Regions from separate parts of the Pseudonocardia abyssalis genome, predicted to be linked through region 3. Evidence: predicted binding sites of a transcription regulator. Region 3 holds the regulator's gene; each other region holds the start of a gene.
What was found. Region 3 encodes LexA, which represses DNA repair genes until DNA is damaged. Its sites were predicted from a motif close to CGAACACGTGTTCG; they were not measured.
Positions count from the first base shown of each region.

Region 1: the regulator LexA is predicted to act here: its motif matches at 2,550-2,563, upstream of uvrA (excinuclease ABC subunit UvrA).
Region 2: the regulator LexA is predicted to act here: its motif matches at 1,590-1,603, upstream of dnaB (replicative DNA helicase).

Region 1 is NZ_JADQDK010000001.1:1,122,516-1,129,659, forward strand. It holds gene I4I81_RS05410 (polyamine aminopropyltransferase) at 1-1,153, shown strand, start outside; gene I4I81_RS05415 (OsmC family protein) at 1,154-1,558, opposite strand; gene I4I81_RS05420 (SMI1/KNR4 family protein) at 1,613-2,209, shown strand; gene uvrA (excinuclease ABC subunit UvrA) at 2,668-5,577, shown strand; gene I4I81_RS05430 (hypothetical protein) at 5,959-6,555, shown strand; gene I4I81_RS05435 (hypothetical protein) at 6,803-7,024, opposite strand.
Region 2 is NZ_JADQDK010000001.1:5,257,177-5,264,320, forward strand. It holds gene I4I81_RS25800 (cupin domain-containing protein) at 1-82, shown strand, start outside; gene dnaB (replicative DNA helicase) at 104-1,519, opposite strand; gene rplI (50S ribosomal protein L9) at 2,095-2,541, opposite strand; gene rpsR (30S ribosomal protein S18) at 2,557-2,793, opposite strand; gene I4I81_RS25820 (single-stranded DNA-binding protein) at 2,849-3,397, opposite strand; gene rpsF (30S ribosomal protein S6) at 3,408-3,749, opposite strand; gene I4I81_RS25830 (deoxyribonuclease IV) at 3,994-4,764, shown strand; gene I4I81_RS25835 (glycosyltransferase family 87 protein) at 4,761-6,149, shown strand; gene I4I81_RS25840 (NUDIX hydrolase) at 6,103-6,699, opposite strand; gene I4I81_RS25845 (glycosyltransferase family 87 protein) at 6,696-7,144, opposite strand, start outside.
Region 3 is NZ_JADQDK010000001.1:2,899,784-2,906,927, reverse strand. It holds gene hflX (GTPase HflX) at 1-97, shown strand, start outside; gene I4I81_RS14100 (SdiA-regulated/phytase-like domain-containing protein) at 112-1,089, shown strand; gene I4I81_RS14095 (universal stress protein) at 1,352-2,197, shown strand; gene lexA (transcriptional repressor LexA) at 2,175-2,912, opposite strand; gene I4I81_RS14085 (hypothetical protein) at 3,359-3,673, shown strand; gene nrdR (transcriptional regulator NrdR) at 3,835-4,314, shown strand; gene I4I81_RS14075 (vitamin B12-dependent ribonucleotide reductase) at 4,494-7,144, shown strand, end outside.

The DNA of each region.
Region 1 (7,144 bases), 1.8 Mb from region 3:
GCTGCTGATGACGCTGCTCGCGGGCGACGGGCGCTCCGCGGGGCGGCTGGTCGCCGACCTCAACGCCGCCGACTACGCTGGCGCGCTCGTCGGCGGCCTGGCCTGGCCGTTCGTGCTGCTGCCGCTGGTCGGGCAGATCCGTGGGTCGGCGGTCACCGGCATGGTGAACCTGGTGGCCGCGGCCGTCGTCGCGGCGTTCGTGCTGCGCGGACAGCTGGGGGTGCGGGCTCGGGCCGTCGCCACGGCGGCGCTGTTGCTCGCCGCCACGGTCCTCGCCGTGCTGCTGGTGCAGGCGCAGGACATCGTCGAGACGTCGCGGCAGCGGCTCTACGCCGACCCGGTCGTCGCCGATCTGACCTCGGCCTACCAGCAGATCGTGCTCACCGAGCGCGGCCCCGACCTGCGCCTCTACCTCGACGGCGACCTGCAGTTCTCCAGCGTCGACGAGCACCGCTACACCGAGGCGCTCGTGCACCCCGTGCTGTCCCGCGACCCCGGGCGCGTCCTGGTGCTCGGCGGCGGCGACGGACTCGCGGCCCGCGAGCTGCTGCGCCACCCGTCGGTGACCGAGGTCGTCCAGGTCGAGCTGGATCCCGCCGTGCTCGACCTCGCCCGCACCCGCCTCGCCGACCTCAACGACCACGCCCTCGACGACCCGCGTGTCCGGCTCGTCGTCGACGACGGGTTCCGCTGGCTGCGCGAGGCCGCGCCCGGCACCTTCGACGCGGTCATCGTCGACCTGCCCGACCCGGACACCCCGACCCTCGGACGGCTGTACTCCACCGAGTTCTACGGGCTCGTCGCGCGCTCGCTGGCCCCCGGCGGGCAGCTCGTCGTGCAGTCGGGGAGCCCGTACTCGACGCCGCAGGCGTACTGGCGGACGGTGTCGACGATCGCGTCGGCGGGGCTCGGAGTCACGCCGTACCACGTGCACGTGCCCAGCTTCGGCGACTGGGGCTTCACGCTCGCGCAGGTCGGCGGGCCGCCGCCGCTCGCGCTGTCGCCGCGGGCCCCGGCGCTCCGCTTCCTCGACGAGGCGGGGCTCGCCGCGGCCGCGGTGTTCCCCCGCGACCGGCCGCGCCTGGACCTGGAGCCGTCCACCCTGGACCGCCCGCTGATCGTCGACGACACCCGGGCCGGATACGTGCGCTGATCAGGCCGTGTTCAGGACGGTCCGGATCGGTACGGCGTCGCGGAGCAGGCGGGTGACCGGGGTGTTGTCGACCTCGGCGGAGAGCTGCTCGCGCAGGTCCGGCTCCACGACCGCGCCGACGGTGACCGTGCGCACGAGGACCGGGGTCGCACCGCCCTGCACGGCCACCCGCACCTCGACCTCGCCGGGCGGGACGTGCCAGCGCTGCAGGAACGTGCGCACCGACATCACGGTGCACGACGACAACGACGCCGCGAGCAGTCCGAACGGCGTGGCGCCCGTCGGCTCGGGGCCGGCGTCGAGCGGGATGTCGCAGCTCAGTCCGAACCCGTTGACGTCGACCTCGGCGGTGCGCCCGTCGCCGTCGGGGAGACGGGCGGTGGACCAGACGTTCGGCTCTCCCACAGGCGCAGAGTAGCCCGGGGAGGGTTCCCCGGCGGTGTGCGCCAGGGTGGGCGCGTGGACGACCTCACCGCGGCCTGGACCAGCTGGACCGCCACCCTCGCCGCCGCCGGGTTCGACCCCCGGCCCGGGCTCCGCCCGCCCGCCGACCCCGCCGGGGTCGCGGCGGCGCAGGCACGCACGGGGATCCGGTTCCCGGCCGACCTGGCGGCGCTCTACACCCTCGCCGACGGGCAGGGCCGGACCCCGGAGGACCCGCAGGTCTTCCCGCAGTACCGCTTCCTGCCCGTCGCCGACGCCCTCGTGGTGTGGGGCGGATGGGACGACGTGCGCCGGCACGAGGGCGCGGACGGGATGGCCGACCACGCCGAGCACGTCACGGTGCGCGCCGGCGACCCGGTCCGCAGGGAGTACTGGCTCCCGGGCTGGTGGCCCCTCGCCGAGGACGGCGGCGGGAACGTACTCGTCGTCGACACCGACCCGGCGGAGGGCGGGACCGTCGGTCAGATCGTGGTCGCCGGACCGGACGAGGACGAGCGCCGCCGCCTCGCGCCCGGTGTGACGGAGTATCTGCGCGCGCTCACGGCCGCGGACCTCGTGGTGGACGGGGTGGGCGACGGGGTGTTCTGGTGGGACGCCCCCGAACTGCGCTGACCCCGCCCACCCGCGAGTCGCTGGTTCCGCGCCCGCGAGTCGCTGTTCTCCCGCCCGCGAGTCGCTGGTTCCGCGCCCGCGAGTCGGCGTTCTCCCGCCCGTGAGTCGCTGGTTCCGCGCCCGTGGGTCGTCGGTTCTGAGCCCCGGGTCGCCGTCCTTCCGCCCGGGAGCCATTGACCACCGACCTCATGGGCCGTCCGGCGCAACCCGACGACCGGTCGGCGTCGGATCGCGTTCGTGACGGACGGCGCCGCGACCGGTGTCGATCACCCCGATCGGCGTCCCGGGGCCGGGTGACCTGGGGTTCCGCGGGGGAGCGGGGTGCGGTCGCACGACCGGTCGAACGTCTGTGCGATCCTCGGCGTCGGCGCGTGATTGTCGGTGGGCCTGCCTAGCATGGGGAGGACCGGCGAGAGCACCGCCGCTTCGCCCCACTCCGGCTCACAGGAGGCCCTTCCGTGGCGGATCGACTGATCGTGCGCGGCGCCCGCGAGCACAACCTGCGCGGCGTCGACCTCGACCTGCCGCGCGACAGCATGGTCGTGTTCACCGGGCTGTCCGGTTCGGGCAAGTCCAGCCTGGCGTTCGACACGATCTTCGCAGAGGGCCAGCGGCGGTACGTCGAGTCGTTGAGCGCGTACGCGCGGCAGTTCCTCGGGCAGATGGACAAGCCCGACGTCGACTTCATCGAGGGGCTCTCCCCCGCGGTCTCGATCGACCAGAAGTCGACGAACCGCAACCCGCGCTCCACCGTCGGCACGATCACCGAGGTCTACGACTACCTGCGCCTGCTCTACGCCCGTGCCGGCATCCCGCACTGCCCGGTCTGCGGGCACGTGATCGAGAAGCAGACGCCGCAGCAGATCGTCGACCAGGTCCTCGCGATGGAGGAGGGTGCCCGGTTCCAGGTGCTCGCGCCCATCGTGCGCACCCGCAAGGGCGAGTTCGTCGACCTGTTCGACCAGCTCCAGACGCAGGGCTACTCGCGCGTTCTCGTCGACGGCACCGTGCACCAGCTCACCGACCCGCCGAAGCTGAAGAAGCAGGAGAAGCACGACATCTCCGTGGTGGTCGACCGGCTCTCGGTCAAGGGCTCGGCCAAGCAGCGGCTCACCGACTCCGTCGAGACGGCGCTGCGGCTGGCCGACGGGCTGATCGTGCTCGACTTCGTCGACCTGCCGGAGAACGACCCGCACCGCGAGGTCAAGTTCTCCGAGCGGATGTCGTGCCCCAACGGCCACGCGCTCGCACTCGACGAGCTGGAGCCCCGCACCTTCTCCTTCAACTCCCCGTACGGCGCCTGCCCGGAGTGTAGCGGCATCGGGATCAAGAAGGAGGTCGACCCCGAGCTGGTCATCCCCGACCCGGACGCGAGCCTCGCCGGCGGGGCCATCGCGCCGTGGGCGGGCGGCCAGTCCGCGGAGTACTTCGGGCGGCTGCTGGAGGGCCTGGCGAGCGCGATCGGGTTCCGGATGGACACCCCGTGGCGCAAGCTGTCGGCCGCCGAGCAGAAGGCCGTCCTGCACGGCAGCGACGACCAGGTGCACGTGCGCTACCGCAACCGCTACGGCCGCGAGCGCTCGTACTACGCCAGCTACGAGGGCGTCATCCCGTTCCTGGAGCGCCGGCTCGACCAGACGGAGTCCGACTCGCAGCGCGAGCGCTACGAGGGCTACATGCGCGACGTGCCGTGCCCGGTCTGCAAGGGCGCGCGGCTGCGGCCCGAGGTCCTCGCGGTCACCCTCACCCACCGCGACCAGGGCGAGCGGTCGATCGCCGAGATCTCCGCGATGTCGGTCTCGGAGTGCTCGGCGTTCCTCGGCGGCATGGTCCTCGACCAGCGTCAGACGATCATCGCGGGCTCCATCCTCAAGGAGGTGCAGGCCCGGCTCGGCTTCCTGCTCGACGTGGGGCTGCACTACCTCTCGCTGTCCCGCGCGGCCGGTTCGCTGTCCGGTGGCGAGGCGCAGCGCATCCGGCTGGCCACGCAGATCGGGTCCGGGCTGGTCGGGGTGCTCTACGTCCTCGACGAGCCGTCGATCGGGCTGCACCAGCGCGACAACCGCCGCCTGATCCAGACGCTCGTGCGGCTGCGCGACCTGGGCAACACGCTGATCGTCGTCGAGCACGACGAGGACACCATCCGCGCGTCCGACTGGGCCGTCGACATCGGTCCGGGGGCGGGGGAGCACGGCGGGCACATCGTCTACAGCGGCCCCGTCGACGGGCTGGAGTCCCACGACACCTCGCTCACCGGCGCCTACCTGTCCGGACGCCGCTCGATCCCGGTCCCGGAGTCGCGCCGCGCGATCGACCCGAAGCGCAAGCTCACGATCGTCGGGGCGCGGGAGCACAACCTGCGCGGCATCGACGTCGACATCCCGCTCGGGGCGCTCGTCTCGATCACCGGGGTGTCCGGGTCGGGCAAGTCCACGCTGGTCAACGACATCCTCGCCACGGTGCTGGCCAACAAGCTCAACGGTGCCCGCCAGGTCCCGGGTCGGCACACCCGGATCACCGGGCTCGACGAGCTCGACAAGCTCGTGCGCGTCGACCAGAGCCCGATCGGCCGCACCCCGCGCTCCAACCCCGCCACCTACACCGGGGTGTGGGACCAGGTGCGCAAGCTGTTCGCCTCCACCACCGAGGCGAAGGTGCGCGGCTACCAACCCGGCCGGTTCTCGTTCAACGTCAAGGGCGGGCGCTGCGAGGCGTGCTCCGGCGACGGCACGATCAAGATCGAGATGAACTTCCTGCCCGACGTCTACGTGCCGTGCGAGGTCTGCAAGGGCGCCCGCTACAACCGCGAGACGCTCGAGGTGCACTACAAGGGCAAGACCGTGGCCGACGTGCTCGACATGCCGATCGAGGAGGGCGCGGAGTTCTTCGCGCCGATCAACTCGATCAGTCGCTACCTGCGCACGCTGGTCGACGTCGGTCTCGGGTACGTGCGGCTCGGGCAGCCCGCGCCCACGCTGTCCGGCGGTGAGGCGCAGCGCGTGAAGCTGGCGTCGGAGCTGCAGAAGCGGTCCAACGGCCGCACGATCTACATCCTCGACGAGCCCACCACGGGCCTGCACTTCGAGGACATCCGCAAGCTGCTGCTCGTCATCAACGGGCTGGTCGACAAGGGCAACTCGGTGCTGGTCATCGAGCACAACCTCGATGTCATCAAGACCTCCGACTGGGTCATCGACATGGGCCCCGAGGGTGGCTCCGGTGGCGGCACGGTCGTGGCCGAGGGCACGCCCGAGCAGATCGCCGCCCACCCCACCAGCTACACCGGCCAGTTCCTCGCGGGTCTGGTCACCCCGGAGGTCGCCCGCAAGGCCCCCGCCCGCCGCCGCAAGGCCACCGCCGCCAGCTGACGCGGTCCCGTCGCGGCCGTACCCACGGCGCAACCCGATGGCTCGCACACGGGTTGCGGGCTCGCACACAGGTCCGGGCTGTGTGCGAGCCGCCGGCCGGTCGGTGGGCAGCTCGGCCGGCCCCGTCGCCTGCCGCGCGGCGGAGGCGATCACGCCCACCGCCGCCCGCGTTGCAGTGGGGTGGCTCCACTCCAGCCCGGTTGCAGTGGAGCCACCCCACTGCGGTCAGGGCCGGGCCACTGCGGGCCGCGCGTCCGCTCAGGCGGTCCGGTCACCCTGGGGCGTCGGAGGTTCGACTGGTCGGGTGCGGGTCCTGGGCCATCCGGAGCTGAAGTTCCACCGCCGTGGACACCTCCCCGAAACGTCGTTACAGATGGGTGGATGACGGACACGGTCACCTGCCTCGCCTTCCCGGCCGGCCGACCCCCGTTCCCCGAGGCGCTGGGTGTGGCGGAGCGGATCGAGGCGGGGGTGTTCCGGACCCGGTTCGGCGAGACCGCGGAGAACCTGCGGGCCTATTACACCGACCACCTCCCGCAGACCCGGATCGTGCTCGTCCACGACGGCGGCTGGGCCGGGATGATGCGCCTGGGCCTACCGGGGCCGCTCGCGTCGCTGAGCCTGGAGGACTCCGTCGCGCCACCGTTCGAGGCGGACGTCCTCGCCGACCTCGCGGGCGACGAGCCCGTCGTGCTCCTCGACATCCTCACCACGGCGGTCCGTCGACGGTTCCGCAACCGCCGGATCTTCGAGCACATGCTCGGGGCTGCGGCGCGGGTCGCGGGCGAGCAGGGCTGCACCCACGTGGTCGCCATGGTCGACCGCCGTGTGTACGTCTACCTCCGCCGACGGCGGCTGGCCTGCACGCTGCACTCGGGCTGGCACCCCTACTACGGGTCGCCCGCGACGGGGGTGGTGTCGGTCGGCACGGCGCAGCTGCGGCGCTGGCTCGACCGCCCGGAACAGGCCGGCGGGTAGAAGCGGACAACGTGTCGTCGATCGGCGGCGCTTCGGCCCCGGCGAACCCGGCCCCGGCGAACCCGGCCCCGGCGAACCCGGCCTCGCGGGTGTACCGGCGCAGCGTGTCGGGCGCATGACCGTCCCCGTCCCGACGGACCCCTCCTGCTCCAGGCCGCAGGGCAGCAGCGCATGAGGCCGTAGCCGTACATCAGCTGTTCCACCTCGTCGCCGGGAGCGGTGAACTCCCCGGCGACCCGTTCGTCCATCACCACGACGGTGAGCACGCCGCACACCGCCTGGTGCTCGCCCCACTCACGGGCGTGGCGCTCCGCGGTGTCGGTGCGGCGGGCGGCTCCGCCGGGGTCAGCGGGCCGTCGGCGGCGAGCGCCCGATACCAGCCGAGGTACGCGGCCTGGGTGAACGGTGCGCCGAGCACGGCGCCGAACAGGCGCTCGCCGAACTGCTCGGCGGTGGGGGAGTCCCGCACGTCCGCCCGGGCCCGTCGACCGGCCCGGTGGGGGGCTGCTACCGTAGCGGAATGCGACCACCCTGTCGCGCGTTCACGATGGCGTCAGGGCGATCAAGTGGAGCCCCGCTCCCACCCGCC
Region 2 (7,144 bases), 2.4 Mb from region 3:
GTTGGCCGACCGGGACGTGCCACCGACGACCGCGGAGATCGACGCGATCGCGCTGCGGCACGACCAGGTCAACCTCCGCTGACCGGCCGACCTGCGCTGAGCCTCAGCCGTGGGCGAGGTCGGCGAACCGGCTGTAGTGCAGCTGGTGCGCGACGACGATCGTGGTGGTGGGCCCGTTGCGGTGCTTGGCCAGGATCAGGTCGGCCTCGCCCGCGCGGGGGTCGTCGCGCTCGAACGCGTCAGGGCGGTGCAGCAGGATCACCATGTCGGCGTCCTGCTCGATCGAGCCCGACTCTCGCAGGTCCGACAGCATCGGCCGCTTGTCGGTGCGCTGCTCGGGGCCGCGGTTGAGCTGGCTCATCGCGACGACCGGCACCTCGAGCTCCTTGGCCAGCAGCTTGATCTGCCGGGAGAACTCCGAGACCTCCTGCTGGCGCGACTCGACCTTGCGGCCGGAGGTCATGAGCTGGAGGTAGTCGAGGATGATCAGCTTCAGGTCGTGACGCTGTTTGAGCCGCCGCGCCTTCGCCCGGATCTCCATCAGCGTGAGGTTGGGCGAGTCGTCGATGAACAGCGGCGCCTCGCTGATCTCGCTCATCCGCCGCGCCATGCGCGTCCAGTCCTCGTCGCTCATCCGGCCGGCGCGCATGTCGGCCAGCTTGATCTGGGCCTCGGCCGAGAGCAGGCGCATCACGATCTCGGACTTGCTCATCTCGAGGGAGAACACCGCGCTGGTCATGCCGTGCTTGATGGAGCACGAGCGTGCGAAGTCGAGGCCCAGCGTGCTCTTGCCCAGACCCGGCCGGGCCGCGACGACGATCATCTGGCCCGGGTGCATGCCGTTGGTGACCGCGTCGAGGTCGGCGAAACCGGTGGGCACGCCGACCGACGCCCCTCCGCGGGACCCGATCGCGTCGATCTCGTCCATCGTGGGCTGGAGGAGCTCCTCCAGCGCGACGTAGTCCTCGCTCGTGGAGCGGTCGCTGACGTCGTAGAGCGTGGCCTGCGCGCGGTCGACGACATCGGCCACGTCGGCGCCGTCGGCGCCGTGGTAGCCCAGCTGCACGATGCGGGTGCCGGCCGAGACCAGCCGCCGCAGGATCGCCTTCTCCGCGACGATCTCGGCGTAGTAGGCGGCGTTGGCCGCGGTGGGGACCGTGGCGATGAGCGTGTGCAGGTAGGGGGCCCCGCCGAGGCGGATGAGGTCGCCCTTGCGCTGCAGCTCCGCCGAGACCGTGACGGCGTCGGCGGGCTCGCCCCGGCCGTAGAGATCGAGGATGCAGTCGTAGACCGTCTGGTGGGCGGGCTTGTAGAAGTCGTCGGGGCGCAGCACCTCGACGACGTCGGCGATGGCGTCCTTGCTCAGCAGCATGCCGCCGAGGACGGACTGCTCGGCCGTGAGGTCCTGCGGGGGCTGGCGGTCGAACGGCGAGCCACCCTCGCCGCCCTCGCCCGCGGGCCGCAGCGGACGGTCGGAGCCCGGCCGTCGCCCGGCCGGCCGGTCGTCGGTCAGTGCCATGCGTGCGCCACCTGTGTTCGGGTCACCCGGATCCGGCTCATACGCAGCGTCACCCCCACTTCCAGTATATCGAACGAGCGTTCGAGACGCACGGGCGAACTCCCGTCCACCGCTCGGTGAACGGTCGGCGTCGCCCGGCTCGTCGATCGAACCTGCGTCCGAAGGTAGGCGCTCGGACCGCACCCGCCTAACAGGCCTGTGCACGAACCTGGGGAGGACCTGTGCACGGATCGGTGGATGCCCTGGACGGCGTCGGGAGCGTGCTGTGGACAAAGTGGGGACAACTCGCCGATAAGCGGTATCTTCGCAGCTCAGAGCATGATCGGTGGTTGTGGACAACATTGTGGGCGTGTCGCGCGACACGCCGCCTTCGGCGTGTCGCAACGATCCCCACCCGGCGCATCGGGACGGTCACTCGTCGACGCGGGCGTACCCATCCGGCGTGTCATCGCGCGCCGCGGGGGCAGGGCGCCGCGACCCGTCGAGGAACGACGCCGGGGCGGGACCCGGGCGCGGAGCCCGGACCCCGCCCCGGTGACGGTGCGTGATCGGTGCCGGTGAACCGGCGGGTACTGCTACTGGCCGACGACGGCGACCCGGACCTCGGCGGTGACCTCGGGGTGCAGCCGGACCGTGACCGCGTGCGAACCCGTGGTCTTGATCTGCGGCACGTCGACGGCGCGCTTGTCGAGGGCGGGACCGCCCGCGGCCCGCACGGCCTCGACGATGTCGGCCGTGGTGACGGAGCCGAACAGTCGGCCCGAGTCGCCGGCGGCCTTCGCCTTCACGGTGACGCTGAGGTCACCGAGCTGGGTGGCGACCTCCTTGGCGTGCCCGAGGTCGCGGATCTGCCGCGCCTGCTGGGAGCGCTTGATGGACGCCACCTGCTTCTCCGCGCCGCGGGTGGCCGTGATGGCCAGCGAGCGGGGGAGCAGGTAGTTGCGGCCGTAGCCGTCCTTGACCTCGACGATGTCGCCGGGCGCACCCAGGTTGGGCACGTCGGCGGTGAGGATGAGCTTCATCTGGTCAGTCCTCGCTTATCGGGCGGTCGAGGTGTAGGGCAGCAGGGCCACCTCGCGGGAGTTCTTGACCGCGACCGCGACGTCACGCTGGTGCTGACGGCAGTTGCCGGTGACGCGACGGGCCCGGATCTTGCCGCGGTCGGAGATGAACTTCCGCAGCAGGCCGGTGTCCTTGTAGTCGATGTCCTGGGCCTTGTCCTTGCAGAACGCGCACACCTTCTTCTTCGGCTTGCGCAGGACGGGCTTGGCCATGGGGGTACTCCTGGTGGTTCTCGGTCACCGCGCGCGAGCGCGGGAGGGGGTGGATCTAGAAAGGGGGCTCGTCGTCGGCGGCGGGGCCGCTCCCGGCGGGCGGGGCGGAGCCCCACGGGTCGTCGTTCTGGCCACCGCGGGAGGATCCGCCGCCGCCGTTGTAGCCGCCGCCACCGGAGCTGCCTCCGGATCCGCCGCCGCTCCCGCTGCCGCCGAAGCCCCCGCCGTCGCCGCTTCCACGGCTGACCTTGTTGACCTTGGCGGTGGCGTACTTGAGCGACGGGCCGACCTCGTCGACCTCGAGCTCCACGACGGTGCGCTTCTCGCCCTCACGGGTCTCGAAGGAGCGCTGCCGCAACCGACCGGACACCATCACGCGCATGCCACGCGTGAGCGTCTCGGCGACGTTCTCGGCCGCCTGGCGCCACACGTTGCAGCGCATGAACAGCGCGTCGCCGTCCTTCCACTCGCCGGAAGCGCGGTCGAAGGTGCGCGGCGTGGCCGCGACGGTGAAGTTGGCGACCGCCGCGCCGGACGGGGTGAACCGCAGCTCCGGATCGGCGGTGAGGTTGCCGACCACGGTGATGACAGTCTCGCCGGCCATCGGGCCCGCCTCAGCTCGCCGCGGCGACGGCCGCGACGGCGGGCGCCGGGGCGGTCCGCTTCTTCTTCGGCTCGCGACGCAGCACCTTGGTGCGCAGCACGGACTCGTTGAGTCCGAGCTGGCGGTCGAGCTCGGACACGGTGGCCGGCTCGCAGGTGATCTCGATGACGGCGTAGATGCCCTCGGCGTGCTTGAGGATCTCGAAGGACAGGCGGCGCTTGCCCCAGACCTCGATCTTCTCGACGGTGCCCTTGTCGTTCTTCACGACGGTGAGGAACTGCTCCAGCGACGGCGTCACGGTGCGCTCGTCCAGGCTGGGGTCCAGGATGATCATCAATTCGTAATGGCGCATGAGAACCACTCACCTCCTACGGTCTGACGGCCGCGGTACGTCCGCGGCAGGAGGTTCTCAGAGCACCCCGACAGAATCGGGCCCCGCGATGGTGATGGGGGTGCGACGACAGCGTCCAGAGGGACGCCGGTCGGGGTGTCTCGACGAGGCTACCAGCGCGAACACGCGTACCCGGCACCGGCACGGGCCCGGTGCGGGGAGTGCGCACCGGAGACCGCCGGTGCCGGACACTATCCTCGGCACCATGCTCATCGGGGCCCATGTGTACGAGGACGACCCGGTCGCCACGGCGGCCGAACGGGGCGCCGACATCGTGCAGATGTTCCTGGCCGATCCGCAGGGCTGGAAGAAGCCGCCGCCGCACCCGCAGGCCGCGGAGCTGCGCGCGAGCGATGTCGCGGTCGTCGTGCACTCCCCCTACGTCGTCAACCTCGCCTCGCTCAACAACCGCGTCCGCATCCCGTCGCGCAAGCTCGTCGTGCAGCACGCGGAGGCCGCGGCCGAGGTCGGGGCGATCGGGCTGGTCGTGCACGGCGGGCACGTCACGCAGGGGGAGGACGCCGCCACCGGCGTCGACAACTGGCGCAAGTTCTTCTCCCGCCAGGCCGACGACGGCGGCTTCGCGGTGCCCATCCTCATCGAGAACACCGCGGGCGGCGACCACGCGATGGCCCGCCGCTTCGACGCGCTGGCCCGGCTGTGGGACGCGATCGGCGAGTTCGGCGCGGGGTTCTGCCTCGACACCTGCCACGCGTACGCGGGCGGCGAGGAGCTCGTCGGTGTCGTCGACCGGGCGCGGGCGATCACCGGCCGGATCGACCTGGTGCACCTCAACAACTCCCGCGACGGGTTCGACTCCGCGCGCGACCGGCACGCCAACATCGACTCCGGCACCATCGAGCCCGACGTGTTGGCCGCCGTGTGCGCCGCCGCCGACGCGCCGGTGGTGGTCGAGACCCCGGCCGAGGGCCAGGCGAAGGACATCGCGTTCCTCCGTGAGCGGCTGACGCGGTGACGCGCACGGCCCTCGACGTCCCGCGGGCGCCCGAGCGGGCCGCCCGCGGCGCCGGGGCCGGCACGCGGGTCGTCGTCGCCGTCCTCGTACTGCTCACCGGCCTGACGATGCTGCTGGGCTATGCGAACAAGGCGCGCTGCACCGGCCCGGAGTACGACGCGGCGGGCCGCAGCCAGCCCGACTACGATATCCGCGTCGACCGCGACGTCTGCTACTCCGACATCCAGTACCTGTGGCTGGGCCGCGACGTCGACAAGCACGTCTTCCCCTACGTCTCCGGGTCGATCACCCCCGACGGACAGCTCGTCGGCGGGGTCGTCGAGTACCCGGTGCTCACCGGGCTGCTGATCTGGGCGGGCGCGTTCTTCGCCCACACCGACGGCGCGTTCCTGCTCGCCTCAGCGGTGCTGATGGCCCCGTTCGGTCTGCTCACCGGCTGGATGCTGGGGCGGCTCGCGCGCTGGCGGGCACTGCTGTGGGCGGTCGGGCCGCCGCTGGTGCTCTACGCCTTCCACAACTGGGACCTGCCGGTCGTCGCCTGCGCGGTGGGCGCGATCTACGTGATGCACGGGCGGGGTGGCGACCGCCCGCTCGCCGACCGGGCCACCGTCGCCGCGGTGCTGCTCGGGCTGGGCTTCGCGCTCAAGCTGTACCCGGGCGCGTTCGTGCTGCCGCTGGCCCTGTACGTGCTCGCGCAGTCGCGGCCCGGCTCGCTCGACTGGCGCGGTGCGCTGCGCGTCCCGCTCGCCGCCGCGGCCACGGTCGTGCTGGTCAACCTGCCGTTCGCGGTGATCGGCTACGAGGGATGGCGGGCGTCGTTCACCTTCCAGCAGCTGCGCAACGTCGACCTCACGACGAACTCGATCTGGTACTGGGGCTTCCGTCCCGGGTCCGACCCGGAGAACCTCGACTTCCAGGACGCGGTCGACCTCGTCTCGCCGCTGCTGGTGCTGCTCGCGTTCGCGGTGGCCGCCGGGGTGGGCTGGTGGCGGTTCCGGCGCGAGGGCAGCTACCCGTGGATCGCGGTGAGCGCGGCGATGCTGTGCGGGTTCATGCTGCTGCACAAGGTCCACTCGCCGCAGTACACGCTGTGGCTGCTGCCGTTCCTCGTGCTGCTCGCGGTGCCGTGGAGCTGGATCGCGGCGTACCTCGTCGCCGACGCGGTCATGGGCATCGGGATCTTCCGCTGGTTCTACGCGTTCAAGGCCGGCGAGGGCGGCATCTACGACGGGGTGGCGGCCCAGGCCGTCGTGGTCGGGGTGTGGGGCCGGGCGGTGCTGCTGGTCGTGCTGTTCGTGATGTTCCTGAGGCTGCCCGATCCCCTCTCCCGGGGCGGGGTCAGCGCCACGCGAACACCGGCTGCTCCAGGTGCGCCACCCGCGTAGCCCGCCCGTGCAGCACGACCTCGCGGAACTGGTGGAGCACGGCGCCGGTGGGGGCGTGCACGAAGCGGTCGAACAACGGGAGCTGGATCACCGGTGCGTCCGACTCCGGGATCGTGAGGAAGCGCGGCTCCACGTCGATCAGCTCCAGCGGCACCCGGTGCACCTCGCCCACCTCGTCGGGGTTCGGCGTCAGCTCGCCGACGGGCCCCGCCCACAGGACGACCGGCGTGATGACGTAGCCGGAGCGCGTGGCGTAGTCGTCGAGAACCCCGATCTCGGCGGAGTCGTCGAGTCCGAGACCCAGCTCCTCGAACAGCTCGCGCCGGGCCGTCTCGCCCGGGCCCTCGCCCGGGTCGGTGCGGCCACCGGGCAGCGCCCACTGCCCGGTGTGGCGGCGCAGCGTCGACGCGCGGCGGGTCAGCAGGAACGCCGGGCCCGCAGGCTCCTCGACGAGGACGATCCCCACCGCGGAGCGCTTGAGGTCCGGGCGGTCGATCGGCCACGCGCTGAAGGCCGCCAGTGCCGTGGCGACGTCGGATCGGTCGGTCATGCCGCGACCTTGACGGGTGCGACGGGCGAGGGCCAGTCGGGGTCCTCCAGGCCGACGGCGCGCACCGGATCGGTGACGGGCCGCAGGACCGAGCGGACCACCAGGACGCACAGCCCGACCACGGCGGCGTCGCGCAACAGCACCGCGCCGAGGAACCACTCCGGGGGCAGGCCCATGTTCGCCGGGGTCAGGTAGTAGTACATCCGCGGGACCCAGACCAGCGCGTCGATCAGCATCCAGGCCAACAGGATCGGGGCGCGGGGCAGCGCGAGTACCGCCAGCGGCACCAGCCAGAGCGAGTACTGCGGGCTCCACACCTTGTTGACCAGCAGGAACGCCGCGACGACGAGGAAGGCGAGCGACGCGAGCCGCGGTGTCCGGGGTGCCCACCAGGCGAGGGCCGCGATCGCGGCGCAGCACAGGGCGAACAGCACCAGCGAGACGA
Region 3 (7,144 bases):
GGAGCACACGCCCGACGGCACGCGGATGCACGCGCGGGTCGGCGCCGAGCTGGCCACGGCGGTGCTGCCGTATGTGCTGGTGGAGGGCTCGCACTGATCCGCCTGCTCCTGGTGGCGGCCCTCGCGGTCGCGGCCCCACCCGCGCCCGAGGTCCGCTGCACGGTCACCGACGACCGGCTCGCGGAGCTGTCCGGGATGGTCGTCGCCGACGGTGAGGTGTGGGCGATGTCCGACGGCGGCCGCAGCGTGCAGGTGCACCGCCTGGATCCTGGAGGATCGGGCGGGGGCTGCGAGATCGTCGACACCCGCACCGCCGACGTCGACCCGTTCGACGCCGAGGACCTCGCGCTGGGGCCCGACGGGGAGTTCTGGGTGGCCGACACCGGCGACAACGAGCGCTCGCGCGAGACCGTCGCCGCGATCGTGCTGCCCGTGCGCGGGGAGGCCCGGCTGCACCGCTTCGCCTACCCCGACGGCCCGCACGACGCCGAGGCGATGCTCGTCGACGCCGACGGGGTGCCGTTCGTGATCACCAAGGAGGTCGGGACGCCCGCCGGGGTGTACCGGCCCACCTCGGCTCCCGAGGGCAGGGGGCCGTTCCCGCTGGAGCGCGTGGCGCAGGTGTCGCTGCCCGTCTCCGACACCGAGGGCGGGCCGGTCGGCGGGATCGGGTCGCGCACCGTCACGGGGGCCGCGATGTCGACCGACGGGCGGGTCGTCGCGCTGCGCACGTACACCGACGCCTGGCTGTTCCCCGTCGTCGACGGCGACATCGCGACCGCGCTGCAGGGCGAGCCCGCGCGGGTGCCGCTGGCCGGGGAGCCGCAGGGCGAGGCCGTGACGTTCGAGGCCGACGGCACGCTGCTCTCGGCCTCGGAGACCCGCGGCGGGGTGCCGGGGGAGCTGCGCGCGGTGCCCGGGGCCGCCGCACTGGCCGCGCAGCCGTTCACCCCGCCCGCAGACACCCCCGCGGAACCCGTGGCCGAGCCCGCACCCGAGTGGCTGCCCGCCCTGATCGGCGGCGGGGTGGCCGTGGGCCTGCTGGTGCTGCTCGCCGCGGCGCTCTCCTGGCGGGCCCGGCGCCGCTGAGCCGGTGATGGCGCCCGGCGGGGGGGCTGTGGGAGCGGACGGATGCCGCCGGATCCTCTGTCGGGGCCGGTGATCGCTGCTGGCTGCACGCTGCCGCCCCCGGTGGGGTCGGTGATCGGGTTCGGCCGCACGTACCGGCCCTCGCGGGGGCCATGGTGTGCGGTGTGCCGCGATCACGGGCGGGCGGCGGGCGACGTTTCCCGGACGTAACCGGCGCGGCCCCCTGCGCGGTTACGGTGATCGTGGCCGAAGGAGGCGCGCGGTGCCGATCGTCACCGGTTACGAGGACACGCCGGGCGGGCACGACGCGCTCGTCCTGGGTGCGCAGCTGACCCGGCTCACCGGGCTGAGTGCGGTGGTGGCCACGGTCTACCCGACCGACGCACGGGGTCTCGCGGTGGTCGCCCGCGACCCGCGGTGGCGGGAGAAGGCGCGCAAGGTCGCGGCGGCCCGGTTCCAGCAGGCGCGCCGGCTCATCGGCGACGGCTGGGGCGACGACGAGCCGGAGTTCGTGGCCCTCACACCCGGCTCCGTGGCCGACGTCCTCGCCGACCACGCCGACGACGTGGGGGCCGCCGTCCTCGTGGTGGGGTCGACCGGTCACGGCCTGCTCGGCCGCCTCGCCCCCGGCCGCACGGTGCAGCGGCTGCTGCCGCTCGCGCGCTGCCCGGTGGCGATCGCGCCGCGCGGCTACCGGCACCTCGGCACCGGCATCATGACCGTGGTGACCGTCGCCTACGACGGCAGCGCGGAGGCCGACCGGGCGGTGACCGTGGCCGTGCACCTCGCCGGCCGGACCGGAGCCGCGGTACGGGTCGTGACCGTCGCGGAGGACGCCGACGCCGTGCCGGCCGCCCAGGCGCTCGCGCACAAGGGCATCGCGTCGCTGCCGGTGGAGGTCGACGCCATCAGCGACGTCGTCATCGGCCCGGTGGCGGCCACGCTCGCCGCCCTGCCGGACCGCACGGACGTGCTGGTGGTGGGCTCCCGCGGCTACCGCTTCATGCAGCGGCTGCTGCTGGGCGGGGTGGCGGGGGTGCTGGTGCGCACCGCCCGCTATCCGGTGATCGTGGTGCCCGCGGGCGTCAGAGCCGCCGCAGGACCGTGACGACGCGCCCGAGCACCGTGGCGTCGTCACCGGGGATCGGGTCGTAGGCCGCGTTGGCCGGCATCAGCCACACGTGCCCGTCGCGCCGGGTGAACGTCTTGACCGTGGCCTCGCCGTCGATCATCGCCGCGACGATCTCGCCGTTCTCGGCGACGGGCTGCTGGCGTACGACCACCCAGTCGCCGTCGGTGATGGCCTTCTCGACCATCGAGTCGCCCCGCACCTTCAGCAGGAACAGGGTGCCCTCGCCGACGATCTCGCGCGGCAGCGGGAACACGCTCTCCACCGCCTGCTCGGCCAGGATCGGTCCACCGGCGGCGATCGTGCCGAGCAGCGGCACGAAGGCAGGCGTGGGCCGCTCGACGACCCCGGTGTCCGACGACGCCGCGTCGGGCTGCTCGTCGGGCGGGCGGACGTCGACCGCGCGGGTGCGGTTGGGGTCGCGCCGCAGGTAGCCCTTGCGCTCGAGGGTGCGCAGCTGGTGGTGCACCGACGAGGTGGACGTGAGGCCGACGGCGTCGCCGATCTCGCGGACGCTCGGCGGGTAGCCGTGGCGCTCCACCCAGTCGCGGATGACCTCCAGCACCTTGCGTTGCCGGGGAGTGAGGCCGACGGGGGCGCTCGCGGGGTCGGGGAACGTGCTCACCCGGGCGGTCGGCCCGGGGCGTACTCCCTCGTCGTCGCCACCCGTCGGGCCGGGCTCGTCCCGTGCCATGTCCTCGTGCCTCCTCGTCGGTACTGCTCGTCGGTACTGCTCGTCGGTACTGCTCGTCGGTACTGCTCGTCGGTACTGCTCATCGGTACTGCTCGTCGGTGCTGCTGATCGGGACCGGGCGGGCGATCCGTGCGGACCGGGCCCGTGTGTCGTGGACCCGACCGTAGCCCCGATTCCGGTTCTCGCCAAACACATGTTCGAACGACACGCCCCGTTCTCTCGATTCTGTCGGTGGTCGGTGGTACACATCGCTCAGCGATCGTTCGAACATGTGTTCCCGTTCGAACGGCCGGAGTGCGGGAACGGGTCCGAGCGAAGGGTGGAGTCCGATGCACGATCAGATCGAGGACGGAATGCGGTACGGCGGCACGGCACTGCGACCGCCCCGTCCCGCCCGGGAGCTCCCGAGGCGCGGGCGGGCCCACGGGCCGCGGCCGGTGCGGCCCGTGCAGCCGCTCCGTGCCGTGCGGCCGGCGCAGCCCGCCCGGCCGGCCGGCGGGTCGGCGGGGGAGCGGGCGCACCGCGGCGAGCGGGTGCTGCTGCGCACCGTCCCGGTGCTGCCCGCGAAGGTCCTGCGGCGCCGGCGGGTGGCCGCCGCCGTCGGCACGGCGCTCCTCACGGCCGCGATCGTCGTCCTGCTGGGGTTGCTGGCCGACGTCGCCGCGGCGGCCCGGCACTCCGGTGCGCCGGACGTGAGCAGCACCTCGCGCACGCCGGTGGTGACGTCGCCCGTGCAGGTGGCGGGGGTCCTCGGGGGCTGACGCTTCGCGTGCGGGTCGGCGGTGCGGTGCGCCTGCGTGCCCGTTCGGACGACGCGACGCCACCGATAGGGCCTCCCGGCTTTTCCTGCCCCCACATGTTGTGGTTACATGGGCGTCGTTAGCCCAGGGATGGGGTTCCGGTTCGTCGGAGGGGGTTGTCCGTGCGCTGCCCGTTCTGCCGCCACTCCGACTGCCGGGTCATCGATTCCCGCGAGGTCGACGACGGGGTCGCCACCCGCCGCCGGCGCTCCTGCGCCTCCTGCGGGCGCCGGTTCACCACCGTCGAGGAAGCGGTGTTGGCCGTCGTCAAGCGCAGCGGGGTCACGGAGCCGTTCAGCCGCGACAAGGTCGTCAGCGGTGTCCGCCGGGCCTGTCAGGGCCGGCCCGTCGACGAGGACGCGCTGGCGCAGCTCGCGCACCGCGTCGAGGAGGCCGTCCGCGCGGGCGGCACCGCCGAGATCCCCAGCCACGAGGTCGGCCTGGCGATCCTCGGCCCGCTCCGCGACCTCGACGAGGTCGCCTACCTCCGGTTCGCGAGCGTCTACCGGTCCTTCTCCTCGATCGAGGACTTCGAGAAGGAGATCGCCGACCTGCGCGACACACCCGCGCGCGACACACCCGCCCGCGCCGCGCCCGTCTGACCAGTCCCACCGATCGGCGGCCCGGTCCGGCCGCCCGACGCACCACCGCGCCGTCACCGCACCCGACACCGTTGAATCGGACGTCGCGCACTCCCGTCATCACCGCCATCACCGCACCAGTCGTACTTGGCGCGCCCCCAGGACCCCGGTCCGTCGTGCGCGCAGGAGAGGGAACACCCATGACCGAGACCGTCGGCACCGCGTCCGGACGCGGGAAGAAGGCACCCCGGGCCACCCGGCCCGCTGCGGGCCTCACGATCGAGCGGATCCACACCACCGCCGGCGTGCACCCCTACGACGAGGTCACCTGGGAACGCCGCGACGTCGTCATGACGAACTGGCGCGACGGCACGATCAACTTCGAGCAGCGCGGCGTCGAGTTCCCGAGCACCTGGTCGGTCAACGCCACCAACATCGTCACCAGCAAGTACTTCCGCGGCGCGGTCGGGGCGGTGGAGCGCGAGTCGAGCCTGCGTCAGCTGATCGACCGCGTGGTCGGGGTCTACCACCGCTCGGGCCTGGACAACGGCTACTTCGCCACCGACGCCGATGCCGAGGTGTTCGCCCACGAGCTCACCTGGATGCTGCTGCACCAGGTGTTCAGCTTCAACTCCCCGGTCTGGTTCAACGTCGGCACGACCTCGCCGCAGCAGGTCAGCGCGTGCTTCATCCTCGCCGTCGACGACACGATGGAGTCGATCCTCAACTGGTACCGCGAGGAGGGGCTGATCTTCAAGGGCGGCTCCGGCGCGGGCCTGAACCTCTCCCGGATCCGGAGCTCGAAGGAGCTGCTCTCCTCGGGCGGCACCGCCTCCGGGCCGGTCTCGTTCATGCGCGGCGCCGACGCCAGCGCGGGCACCATCAAGTCCGGCGGGGCCACGCGCCGCGCGGCGAAGATGGTCGTCCTCGACGTCGACCACCCCGACATCGAGGAGTTCGTCGAGACCAAGTCCAAGGAGGAGGCCAAGGTCCGCGTACTGCGCGACGCCGGGTTCGACATGGACCTCGGCGGCTCCGACATCACCTCGGTGCAGTACCAGAACGCCAACAACTCCGTCCGGGTCACCGACGAGTTCATGCGGGCCGTCGAGGCGGGCACCGATTTCGGGCTCCGCGCGCGGATGACCGGTGAGGTCATCGAATCGGTCGACGCGAAGAAGCTGTTCCGCGGAATCGCCGAGGCCGCGTGGGCCTGCGCCGATCCCGGTATCCAGTACGACGGCACCATCAACGACTGGCACACCACCCCGGAATCGGGCCGGATCTCCGCGTCCAACCCGTGTTCGGAGTACATGCACCTGGACAACTCCAGCTGCAATCTCGCGTCGCTGAACCTGCTCACGTTCCTCGGTGACGACGGCCAGTTCGACGCCGCGCGTTTCCAGAAGTCGGTCGAGCTCATCATCACCGCGATGGACATCTCCATCTGCTTCGCCGACTTCCCGACCGACCCGATCGGCGAGACCACCCGCGCGTTCCGACAGCTCGGGATCGGCTACGCCAACCTCGGCGCGCTGCTGATGGCCACCGGCCACGCCTACGACTCCGAGGGCGGCCGGGCGCTGGCCGCGGCCATCACCTCGCTGATGACCGGCGCGTCCTACAAGCGCTCCGCCGAGCTGGCCGGCGTCGTCGGCCCGTACGAGGGCTACGCCCGCAACGCGAGCGCCCACCAGCGCGTCATGCGCAAGCACGCCGCGGCCAACGACGACGTCCGCACGTTCCCGGCGAGCTCCGGGATCCACAAGCTCGCCACCATCGCGTGGAAGGACTGCCTGGCGGCGGGGGAACGCAACGGCTGGCGCAACGCGCAGGCCTCGGTGCTCGCCCCCACCGGCACCATCGGCCTGATGATGGACTGCGACACCACCGGCATCGAGCCGGACCTCGCGCTGGTCAAGTTCAAGAAGCTCGTCGGTGGCGGGTCGATGCAGATCGTCAACCAGACGGTGCCGCGGGCGCTGACCAAGCTCGGCTACCAGGCCGAGCAGGCCGAGGCCATCGTCGAGTACGTCGGCGAGCACGGGCACGTCGTCGACGCCCCCGGCCTGCGCACCGACCACTACGAGGTCTTCGACTGCGCGATGGGCGAGCGGGTCATCGCCGCCATGGGCCACGTCCGCATGATGGCCGCGGTGCAGCCGTTCCTGTCCGGTGCGATCTCCAAGACGGTGAACATGCCGGAGACGGCCACCGTCGAGGACGTCGAGCGCGTGTACCTGGAGGGCTGGAAGCTCGGCCTCAAGGCGCTGGCGATCTACCGCGACAACTGCAAGGTCGGCCAGCCGCTCTCGGCGGGCAAGTCGGCGAAGTCCTCCGGCGGGGGGGAGAAGGAGACCGTCACCGTCGTCGAACAGCGGCCGGTGCGGCGTCGCCTGCCCAAGAAGCGGTCCAGTGAGACGGTGTCGTTCACCGTGGGCGGTGCCGAGGGCTACCTCACCGCGGGCGCCTACCCGGACGGCGGCGTCGGCGAGATCTTCGTCAAGCTCGGCAAGCAGGGCTCCACGCTGTCGGGCGTGATGGACGCGTTCTCGATGTCGATCTCGGTGGGCCTGCAGTACGGCATCCCGCTGGAGTTCTACGTCTCGAAGTTCTCCAATCTGCGCTTCGAGCCGGCGGGCATGACCGACGACCCGGACCTGCGCATCGCCACCAGCGTGCTCGACTACCTGTTCCGCCGGCTCGCGCTCGATCACCTGCCGTACGAGAAGCGCGCGCAGCTCGGCATCTTCTCCGCCGACGAGCGCACCGCGCAGGTGGCCGACCAGTACGGCGAGACGGTCGACGTCGAGGGCCTGCGCCAGGGCGTGGAGACCGAGCCGGTCGCCGG